2 linked regions of the Sediminitomix flava genome follow. The protein of the gene in region 1 binds, or shares a complex with, the protein of each later gene. Links are inferred from orthologs where the notes say so. Each region holds a gene or a part of one and is shown on either strand. Other genes may lie near its edges.

The links. Proteins that work in one complex are often made in the same cells at the same time.
Region 2: the proteins of hslU (region 1) and hslV are in contact, whole or in part, in a solved structure (PDB 1G4A), measured with the Escherichia coli proteins. The link is inferred for Sediminitomix flava from one-to-one orthologs.

Annotation. Positions count from the first base shown.
Region 1 is NZ_QGDO01000006.1:317,934-325,421, reverse strand. Bases 1,775-4,705 are described here. They hold hslU (ATP-dependent protease ATPase subunit HslU), read right to left. Parts: upstream 3,962-4,705; coding sequence 2,588-3,961; downstream 1,775-2,587. Other genes in these bases: porQ (type IX secretion system protein PorQ), read right to left, coding at 4,103-4,705; BC781_RS20485 (chemotaxis protein CheC), read left to right, coding at 1,839-2,504; BC781_RS20490 (chemotaxis protein CheA), read left to right, coding at 1,775-1,821. Outside these bases: BC781_RS20495 (response regulator), read left to right, coding at 1-43; more of BC781_RS20490, read left to right, coding at 94-1,774; more of porQ, read right to left, coding at 4,706-5,164; BC781_RS20470 (dihydrofolate reductase), read right to left, coding at 5,236-5,739; rnhA (ribonuclease HI), read right to left, coding at 5,755-6,210; BC781_RS20460 (hypothetical protein), read left to right, coding at 6,537-7,298. UniProt on the Escherichia coli protein: ATPase subunit of a proteasome-like degradation complex; this subunit has chaperone activity. The binding of ATP and its subsequent hydrolysis by HslU are essential for unfolding of protein substrates subsequently hydrolyzed by HslV.
Region 2 is NZ_QGDO01000009.1:156,165-160,144, reverse strand. What follows is about bases 1-2,776. They hold hslV (ATP-dependent protease subunit HslV), read left to right. Parts: upstream 1-1,003; coding sequence 1,004-1,549; downstream 1,550-2,776. Other genes in these bases: BC781_RS23305 (hypothetical protein), read right to left, coding at 2,660-2,776; BC781_RS23310 (1-aminocyclopropane-1-carboxylate deaminase/D-cysteine desulfhydrase), read left to right, coding at 1,555-2,457; BC781_RS23320 (leucine-rich repeat domain-containing protein), read left to right, coding at 1-800. Outside these bases: more of BC781_RS23305, read right to left, coding at 2,777-3,235; BC781_RS23300 (hypothetical protein), read left to right, coding at 3,500-3,980. UniProt on the Escherichia coli protein: Protease subunit of a proteasome-like degradation complex believed to be a general protein degrading machinery. The complex has been shown to be involved in the specific degradation of heat shock induced transcription factors such as RpoH and SulA.

The DNA.
Region 1 (7,488 bases):
CCCAGAGCAACTCAACGAAACTGTTGATAAAGTTCTTCAGTAAATCGTCTCACACGATCCTTTGTTCTCCCTGCCATTTTTAACCCTGTAGCCATGAACTCAAAAGACGAAGAGCTTAAACAGATCTTCTTTGCTGAAGCACTTGATAATTTCGAAGAGCTCAACCGTTTATTTACCGAACTAGAAAAAGAGCATTCCAACAAAAATGCTATTGAAGCTGTATTTCGTATTACGCATACACTTAAAGCTAATGCGGCTGCAATGGGCTTTGAGGCAATCGCTAGTTTGGCACACCTACTTGAGGACATTTTCAGTGAGATCAAGAATAATCGGATGGAGCTCACCACCGCTATTTTCAATGATCTCTTTAGAGCTGTTGATAAGTTGGGAGAACTTATTCAAGGTGTAAAAACAGACGAAAGTGTTTCATACAAGGGAATTGAAGCAAAGCTGAAAATCATTTTACGGAAAGTAAAAGAGATTCCTGTTCCTGAACCAAAATCAGACAATAGCAAAAAGCAAGAAAAAGAAAAATTAGATAAACTAAACGAAGAAGTAAAAGAAGCTAAAAAGTCTTCTTCTCCTCAAATCAGTTTTTCAGATCTTGTTCAAGTACCTGTCAATAAACTCGATAATCTTCTTAACCTTGTTGGTGAATTAGCTATCGAGAAAGACCGTCTGATTACTGTTTACGGACAAAAAGGAGGGAATGACTTTGCCAGACTTTATCGGATTTCTTCCGATCTCCAATACTCTGTTATGGGAGTTCGTTTGGTTCAGATCAATGTTCTTTTCAATAAATTTCACCGAATAGTCAGAGACGTAGCCCAATTGGAAAACAAGAAGGTGAATCTCGTTCTAGAAGGTACTGAAATTGAAATTGACAGAAACATTCTTCAGATTATCAGTGATTCTTTAATCCACTTAGTTAGAAACGCAGTCAGTCATGGATTAGAAAGTAAAGAGGAAAGAGAAAAAACGGGTAAAAACGAAGCAGGTACACTAACTCTTAGAGCCAATAACGATAAAGATCATGTCATTATCGACATCATTGATGATGGGAAAGGAATTGATGCTAATATCATTCGAAAGAAAGTTTTAGAAAAAGGCTTGATTACAGCTGATATAGCAAATACAATTTCCGATGACGAAATCGTTAAATACATTTTTGAACCAGGGTTTTCAAGTAGAGACACTGTCTCTGAAATCTCGGGAAGAGGTGTAGGCATGGATGTTGTCAAAAGAGCCATCGATTCCATCGGGGGAAAAATCACCTTTGAAACCGAGGTAGGAAAAGGAACTACTTTCAGTATGTGGTTACCTTCATCTATGGCTGTAAAAAGTGCCTTACTTTTCATACTTGGTGGTGCAGAGTTTGCCATTCCTCTTTCGTTTACAGAAGCTGTAATTTCAGTCAAAAAATCTGAAGTACATAAAGTGGGCAACGGGCTTGTTGCTACTCACCTTGATGAAACTATAGCTGTAGTATTTCTCAATGATATTTTTAGAGCTTCATCTGTAGAAGAGCTTTACTCTGAAAATATCCTGCATAAGACCTACGATAGCTACGCAAACGATGAAAAACTCTACCTTATTGTCGTTTCTGCTTACAATAAAATGGTTGGCTTTGTAGTTGATAAACTACTCCAACAAAAAGAAATTATTGAAAAACCACTTGGTAAACCTGTGGAAAATGTCCGCTTTATTAGCGGTGCCACGATCATGGGAAATGGAAATGTTTGTCTAACTTTAGATATACCATCCATTTTAGAATATCTGTTCAACTCTTCCACAGCAAAATTAAAGACCTTAAACTCCTAGTTATTTCTCATTAGATTATGAATACATTTTTCACAGAGAACCAAAAACTTTTAATAGGCAATATCCAAATCATCGCCTTGAACCATATCGCCCATTCTCTTTCAAAAATGTTAGGAGATGAGGTCTTTGTAAAATCTTATTCCGAAATCGCTTTTGATAAATTAGAGGATGCCCTAGCACATTATAATCAAGAATCATTTTATGTTTTAGGGACTGACATAAAAGGTAAATTTTCGGGTGCGACATACCTTCTCGTTAATCAAGTGAATGAGAAAAAAATCTGTGAGAAGCTTGTCCCTGCCAATATGCTTGGTCATCAAGAAATGAGAGATGCAATGCTCATGGAGCTAGATAATATCGTTATTGCAAGTTATGTCACAAAATGGGCAAATCTTGCTGATGCTGATATATATGGTTACGTCCCTTCTCACGAGGTATTAAATAGACAGGCTTTTGAAATCAAACTTAAAAAGTTAATTTCTGAAGACGATAAAGTTTACTTCTGTAAAAGTCACCTCTATGCCTTTAAATCGGGAATTGAATTCGAACTCTACTTCCTATTTGATAAGACTTTTGTTCCTATCATTTCTGGATTCGACATTAACAATAGCTATGTTGGAGACGAAGAACGTCCTAAAAAAGAGATGGAGAAAAAGAAAAGTTTCCTTCAACGTTTATTCTAAAAAATATATTTCTTGTACTAGAAATAAAAAGACCTTCCAATTTTAACTGGAAGGTCTTTTTAGTTTTATGACTAATTCCCAAATTAGAGAATGTATTGGCTCAAATCTCTGTTCTGCACAAGCCCTGATAATCGCTCATTTACCATATCTTTAGTAACCACGATTTTTGCATTAGGTCCAATTTTATCTGGAACTTCAAATAATAACTCATTCAATAAATGACTCATTACAGTATGCAAACGACGTGCTCCAATATTTTCTACTTCAGAGTTAATATGATAAGCTACTTCTGCAATTTCTTCCAACGCATCTTCATTGAATGTCAACTCTACGTCTTCCGAAGCTAAAAGTGCTACATATTGTTTTGAAAGAGCATTTTTAGGTGCTTTCAATATTCTGAAGAAATCTTCTTTAGACAAGCTATCCAATTCTACTCTGATAGGGAAACGTCCTTGAAGTTCAGGAATCAAATCTGATGGTTTCGCCATATGGAAGGCTCCAGCAGCAATAAATAAGATATGCTCTGTGTGAATAATACCGTATTTTGTATTTACAGCACTTCCTTCTACAATTGGTAATAAGTCTCTTTGTACTCCTTCACGGCTAACATCAGGTCCTCCTTTAGAAGCTGATCCTACAGCTACCTTGTCAATCTCATCAATAAAGATAATACCTGTATTTTCTGTTTTGAAGATAGCCTCTTCTTTCACCTCATCCATATCGATGAGTTTTGTACTTTCTTCCTCAATCAGAAGTTTACGAGCTTCAGCAATAGAAACCTTTCTCTTTTTGCTTTTCTTAGGCATCATACCACTGATCATTTCTTGAATATTCATCATAGAAACTTCATCAATGGCTCCACCAGAAATCCCTACGTTTGGTGCAGGATTTTCTACTGTGATATCTATTTTTCGATCTTCTAGCTCTCCGTTTTTCAATTTTTCACGGAAACGCTCACGAGTTTTTTCGTTTAGCTCATGATCTGGAGACTCATACTCTCCTTCTTTGACTACTACTCCTGTTGTTTTCAGCGGAGGAATAAGCGCATCAAGGATAATGTCTTCAACTGTCTGAGCAACTTTCTCCTTAACCTCTTTCTGCTTTTGCTCTTTGACCATGCTGACAGCTTGCTCAGCCAAATCTCTGACCATGCTTTCAACATCTCTACCTACATAACCTACCTCGGTAAACTTGGAAGCTTCAACTTTAACGAATGGAGCTTTCGCGATATTGGCAAGTCTTCTGGCAATTTCTGTTTTACCAACCCCAGTTGTACCGATCATCAAAATATTGTTAGGCATGATCTCCTTCTGAATTTCATGGCTCACGTTCATACGTCTCCAACGGTTTCGAAGTGCGATTGCGACATTCTTTTTCGCATCGTTTTGCCCAATAATATATTTATCTAGCTCTTCTACAATCTGTCTTGGGGTTAAGTATTTTTCTTGTTCCAGCATGTATCAAATATTTAGAGAATTTCAACACAATATATTTTTCTTTGTGCAGAACACAACCTTAAATGGCAAGATTGTTAACGATCAAGCATTTAATCATTTTAGGATACAATCTTAGCTGAGAATTACTAAATAGAAGGGATGTTATTCTACAACTACCTTTTTTCTTTTCTTCTTAGAAAAACTTGCGGTATTTACGCTCAAAGTTAGTGTATTGGTTGCGCCAGCCTGATGGTAAACGGCATTGGCATAAGTTATTCTCCAATTAGAGAATTTTAAATCACCTCCAAAGCTAAAGCCTGAAAGTCCTCTTCGGTCTTCATGGCTAATCTCTTGTCTTCTCTGGATATTGTACCCCATACGAAGGTTCAGCACTTTTCCCAACACAAATTCTCCTCCAACTATAAAATGCCTTGCCAATTTGTCAGCAAACCCGACAGTATTGTCTGTTTGCTCCCCTAAACCATTATCTTGGTTGTCATCTTTAGGGTCATCGTAGGCAATATCAAAGTTGTTGAATTGCTTATAAGTAACTGAAAATCTTACAGGCATTTTTTCGGGCTTGAAAGTCATCCCTGCCGTAATATCAAAAGGAGTACTTAACTCTTCTGATACAAAATTTGAGAATGCAAAACCAAAATTACTGAAAACAAGACCCAATGTGAGGTCTTTCGTTGGGTGAGTAAATGTACCTCCAATATCAAACATCAAGGCTGACGAACGATACTGCTCTATAGCTGTTTGAGCATATTTTAGGTTTACTCCCATTGAGAAAAAAGATAACTTATGAGATAAACCCAATGTTATGAGGGCATCAGAAGCATTAAAACTTCCTGTTGGATTCCCCACTTCGTCATAACCAGGTATTGTACCTTGATCGAGGTATAAAGCTCCAAATCCTAATTGAAAGTCATTCGGTAAGCTATAGCTGTATACAACTTGGCTACCTGTTGACGTAAAATAATCTATATAAGAAAATGCTAATTGTTGGTGCTCTTGTGATGTGAGCAAAGATGGGTTATATAAAAACATACTCACATCCTCATTGTAAGCAGATACATTTACACCTCCTAAACTCGCAACTTTTGCATCAAATGGCATTTGTACAAACTCGAAAGAATGTTGTCCTCCATTTTGAGCAAAAACTAGATTTGCGGATAATAGAAAAAAGGTATAAAGTAAATGGCGTGTAAAAGACATGAGCATAAAAAATACTTCTAGAAAACAGTTTACTCCCATTCTTATTCAGAAAAGTAGAACAGGAGCATTTATATCAATTACTTTCGTTCGTATTTCACGAAAGCATAGTTTACTTTATTCTTCTCATCTTTTGAAAAATCGAAACGGCTGATTTCTTCCCAATTTTCCATCATAACAGAAGGGAAATAAACATCTCCTTCAAATGAGTCTTTAACTTCTGTGATATATAAAACGTCTACTAAGTCTATCGACTGCTCGTAAACTTGTGCTCCTCCAATAATAAATGCTTCATCTTCGCCTGCGTCTTTTGCATAAGCAATAGCATCTTCGATACTATGTACACACACACAACCGTCTGCATAGTACTCTCGGTCACTTGTTACAATAATATTAGTACGGTTAGGAAGTGGTTTACCGTTTCGGTCTACGATAGACTCGAAGGTTTTTCTTCCCATAATTACATGATGCCCTTCAGTTTGTTGTTTGAAGTGTTTCAGATCGGCAGGCAAATACCATGGAAGTTTGTTTCCATTCCCGATCACGTCATTTAGTGCTTTGGCAACAATAATCGATGTATTCATATTTAAAATCACTGATTAAGACTGTTCGTAGCCTTCGTCTATTTTCAAGTTTGATTGTTTAGCCGCTTCTGTGGCCAATTGGTCACAGCGTTCATTTTCTGGAATTCCAGCATGACCTTTTACCCATTTCAGATGTACCGTATGATACTGGGCTACATTGGCATACCTAATCCATAAATCTTTGTTTTTTTTCCCCTTAAAATCTTTCTTGATCCATCCCCACAACCAACCTTTTGTCACTGCATTGACCACATAAGAGGAATCTGAATGAATAGTAATTTCTTGTTTTCCTACTTTTAGTGCCTCTAGTGCCTTGATCACTGCCAAAAGCTCCATTCTGTTGTTTGTTGTTAATCTAAAACCCTCAGAAATTTCTTTCCTCAGATTATGTTTTGGAGAAATTAAGACGACACCATATCCTCCAGGACCAGGGTTTCCCGAAGATGCGCCATCAGTATATGCAATAATCATAATGTAAAGATAGGAATTATACTTTCAGAACTAAACATTTTATTAGTTTCTGTATTTAAGCAAACTCGCATTGCAAAAGGTACAGATACCGGATTTAATTGAAGTGAACTAGTCAAGAATTTACCTTATCGAATTGGCTTAAATTTTACAGATACATTACACCTATAACATATCGTTTTCTTCGGCAATGATAGTACTATTACTTAATTATCTAGTATAAAGAAAATACAATCAGCCTAAAATATTGACCAACTCCATCTTAGTCACTAAGTTATAAACAATTCAAATTCTATAAAAAACTAGAACCCAATTTAGCCCCAAATATAATGAAACCCATATTGCTATATCTAATTTTCTGCGGACTCTTTTTTATTCATTTTCAATCCTCAGCTCAACTTAAACCTCAACCGGAGGCTGAAGACGAAAACTATGAAAAAGAATGGGCAATTGGTCTGAATATGAATACCAATGCAGGACTTATAGGAGGTGTCAATATCCGTTGGTCTCGAAAAACACTCTTCAATAGAACCCCTACGGGAGAAAATTCTTACCATCATATTTCATTGGAGATGGTAAATGTAAAACATCCGAAAGAAGAACAGCAAACCAGTGCCTTTACAGGTAACTCTTTTATTCTTAGAAAAACCAATTATTTATTCTCTATAAGACCACATTTCGGTAGAGAATGGATCCTATTCCGTAAAGCAAAAGAACAAGGCGTCCAAGTTAATGCAATTGTTGCAGGAGGTCCTTCCATCGGAATTGTTGCTCCATACCTTATTCGGGTAGCTAGCGGAAGTGGAGAAGAAGAAGTTCAATACGACCCAGAGGTTCATACAAATTCCAATGAAATACGAGGCGTTGGCTCTATTTTCAAGAGTCTTGGTCAATCTAGTATTACAGCTGGAGTTTCGGCTAAAGCATCTGTTGTTTTTGAACTCGGATCATCAAACCGAAGTACTTCTGGCTTTGAAGCTGGAACGATGATCGAATATTATCCTGAACAAATAGAAATAATGGCTGTACCCGATAACTATCAATTTTTTACATCCATTTTTCTAATTTTCTTCTTCGGAGCACGAAAATAGTCTGAAAAAAACTTATCTATCTAATCTATTCAGAGACATCATCGGCATAAAACCTGATTTTGTCTCTTTTTTACGCATCTCTTTCAGTTTTAAAATTTGATTACAAAACCTTCTGTCCGTACTTTTGTTTAATTGTATGAGATTTGAATTTTTCAATGTCTCAACAAGACTTTCAAGTGTTCAAGCACTA
Region 2 (3,980 bases), on another replicon or contig:
CTTCAATCGATAACATTATACCACTCGAAAAACTTCCAAACCTAAAAGTTATCAACTGTACAGGTACACTGATTGAAAACATTGCTCCTTTGGCTAATGCCTCACTACTTAAAGAATTATACTTAGGGCAAACATTTGTTAGATCTGTTACAGAATTAGGAGAAACTTCTAATCTCGAAAAATTAGATTTGTATCAATGTCCAGACTTTAGAGACTTTGGATCTATCGGACAATTGAAAAAACTTAAAATCCTTGCTTTAGATGAAACATCTCTCGCTTCATTGGATTTTGTTACTAACCTACTTTCTCTTGAAGAGTTAAGTATTTCACAAACTTATATTTCTGACCTAAATCCTCTTGTAGCTCTTGAAAGCTTAAGACGTTTAGAGTTCTTTGAGACTAATGTGAAAGACATTGCTCCTCTCAAAAAACTTACTCAATTAGAGTATGTAAACGGAAACAATAACCAAAACATTATCGATATCCAAGATTTCGAGGAATTGAAAAAGCTTAAAGTACTTTACCTTTCGAATACAGGTATTTCTACTTTGAGACCTCTTTCTACTATCGCAGGATTAGAAGAGGTTACTTTCTCTCAAACTCATGTTGAAGATATCAGTCCTTTGAAAGATAATTCAAACTTGAAAACGATCATCTGTACAGGAACTCCAATTGAGAGTATCACTCCTGTTTCAGAGTTGTCAAAGCTTTCAGTTTTCTATATCAGAGATACAAATGTAAGTCAAGAAGAAGTAAGAGCATTTAAAGCTTCTCACCCTGACTGCGAAATTGATAACTAGGAAAAATACGTTCTAGAGGAAAAGGATTCAAGCTTCAAGTTTGAATCCTTTTTTTATTATAAAAGTTCTTGAAATCCTTTATGACAAGCTTTTTAGGAAAACTGTAACTTAAATTCAAGCTTATGACAATTTCTGTCAATTTGGCTGTAAGTATACTAAGGGTTTAATCTTTGTCTTTAAGAATTGAAACCAAAGAGATAAAAATGAAAGAGCAAAAATTCAGATCAACAACCGTCCTTGCGGTCGTAAAAGACGGCAAAGTGGCTATTGGAGCTGATGGACAGGCTACTTTTGGAAATACAGTAGCCAAAAGTAACGTTCGTAAAGTTCGTCGTTTAGCTGATGGAAATATAGCAATAGGCTTTGCAGGTTCTACAGCTGATGCCTTCACTCTTATGGAGCGCTTCGAAGAAAAATTGAGCGCTTACGGAGGAAATATGAAAAGAGCTGCTATTGAGCTTGCTAAAGACTGGCGAATGGATCGCTACTTAAGACGTCTTGAAGCAATGATGATTGTAGCAAATAGAGAAGAGGTTTTGATTATCTCTGGTACAGGAGATGTGATTGAACCAGACCACCAAATTGCCGCTATCGGTTCAGGAAGCATGTACGCACAAGCTGCTGCGCTTTCTATGCTTCGTCATGCAGATCAATTATCAGCCGAAGAAATTGTAAGAGAAGGTTTGAATATCGCTGCTGATATCTGTATCTATACCAATCATAATTTGGTAATTGAAGTATTAGAGTAGAGAGAATGATTATAAACCAAGAGGTTACACCCATTCAAGAACTGTCGAACCCCATTTTTGAGCAAAATGGGGTTCGATTGTTTATAAAAAGGGATGATTTGAACCACCCCGCTATTTCGGGAAATAAACTTCGCAAACTAAAGTACAACCTTATCAAAGCCAAAGAACAAGGGCATACCAAACTTTTGACCTTTGGTGGCGCTTATTCCAATCACATTTACGCTGTGGCTGCAGCAGGAGCTGAATTTGGTTTTGAGACGATTGCCATTATTCGAGGAGAAGAACACTTACCTTTAAATCCCACACTTTCATTTGCATCTTCTAAAGGAATGAAGATCGATTATATGGATCGGACTACTTTTAGGCAAAAGGATAACGAAGATGTTTTAGAAAAGATAAAAGAAAAATGGGGCGATTTTTACCACGTTCCTATGGGGGGAAGCAATGACCTTGCAATTCCAGGTGTAATTGAATTGGCTACCGAAATTAAGAATCAGATTCCTGACCTTAATTACATTTGTACGGCTTGCGGAACAGGTGGAACAATGGCTGGAATTATTGCAGGAAGTGATAAGGATACCAAAATATTAGGCTTTCCAGCGCTTAAAGGCGGTGAGTTTTTAGCAAAAGATATTGATCAATATCTACATCTTCACCAAAATAATGAATTGCCTGACTGGGAATTAATCTGTGATTATCATTTTGGAGGGTACGCAAAGAAGAAACCTGAATTACTTGAGTTCATAGAAAAAATTCAGTCTGAATATCAAATTGAGCTTGAGTTCATCTATACAGCCAAAATGCTTTATGGTGTTTTTGATTTAATAAAGAAAGGATATTTTCCGAAAGGAAGTAAAATTGTAGCTGTCCATACTGGTGGTTTACAGATAAATAAAAAAGGTGAGTAATACTCACCTTCTTTAATAAACCAATTCAATTATTTAAACTTCCATCTTTTGGATAAAAGTGTCTTTAATATTTTTAGAATGGCAAACTAGCCGTCTTTTTTCTGGAATTACAAATTTAATGCAATGTTACTCTTTATTTTGTAAAAACACAAAATTCGAAATATTTTTTGCTAATATTAAGATATAGTTAAGTTAAATACCATTAAAAGAATATAACATCCAATGTGATCCACGTCCAAAGAAATGTATGGTATGACATGTATACCGAAAACACATTTACGAGATACTTTTTCTTTGAATGTATCTTGAACTGAAAGCTTTTCACTAACAACACCAAACAGCCTATAAACCCAATGCCCAACTGCAAAAAGAAGAATGTTTCCATCAGCATAATTTGAGCATCTGCAAGACCCTTACCACTAACTGAAAACCTCAATAGATGTTCAGCAAAAGGATATAAAAAAGTAAAAAGGCAAATTGTTAATACTAAAGCGTACTTTAATAAACTAACCTTATTTCTTCTTGCTGCCCATTTAGCCCAAAAAACACTTGATGTAAGCATGAGCAAAAGAAGATTAACGCCGAAATACATCCAATAATCTAAAGACGTGAAAGTCAAACCTTCTAAAGGTTTATTCAGCTCAATACGTTGAAGAAAATAAACAAACATCATCCCGTTAAGTCCCATACAAAGCAACAAACCAAAACCTATTGCTCCCTTCTGTTGCTCTTTGAGTTTTATTTTATTTTCAACACGCTTGAGGCTAAGTGTCTTCATTCACTTAATGGGTATTATTGTGGGTTAGTAGCATCTTTAATTTTCACATTAAATCCTACATTTATAAGTAGGCGCAAGTAGCATGAGGCAAATCAATGAAAAATACTTGGTTACATCTTGATTTCTTTAACTTCATCGATATCCTTACTTATTTTACAAAATTAATTTCACTTTATCAAGCTCAGCCCTTTATATAAAATTAAGTATATTCAAAAAAATAGCTTATTATTAAGCCATTACTAAAGCCTTACCCCCAATGAATATATGAAAGCATTTTTGAGCAGTTGGACTTTTCTGATAGTAATCCAATTATTACCTATTAAAACACTAGCACAAGAGTCTTACAAAGTCTGGAATGATGAGAAGATCTATGATAAAACAGTAACGGCTGTAAATGCGATCTATCATTGGGAATTTGAAGATGCCCAAAATAAAATAACCGAAATAAAAGCTGTTGTTCCTAACGACCACCCCCTACCTTACTTTCTTGAAGCGATGTATCTTTTTTGGGAAAGAGCACCGATTGGCTATGATTCTCCGGAAGCGAAAAAACATTTCGAACTACTATTAAAAACTGCTGAACTATCAAAAAAAAGGCTCGATGAAGATGAAGAGGATATAGAAGGCTTATTCTTCAGACTTGTTGCACAAAGTATTATTATGAGAGGCTATGCAGAGCAGCATGAAACAATGAAATCTGCGGGTTATGCTTCTGAGGTTTACGGTTTGATTAGAAAAGCGATGT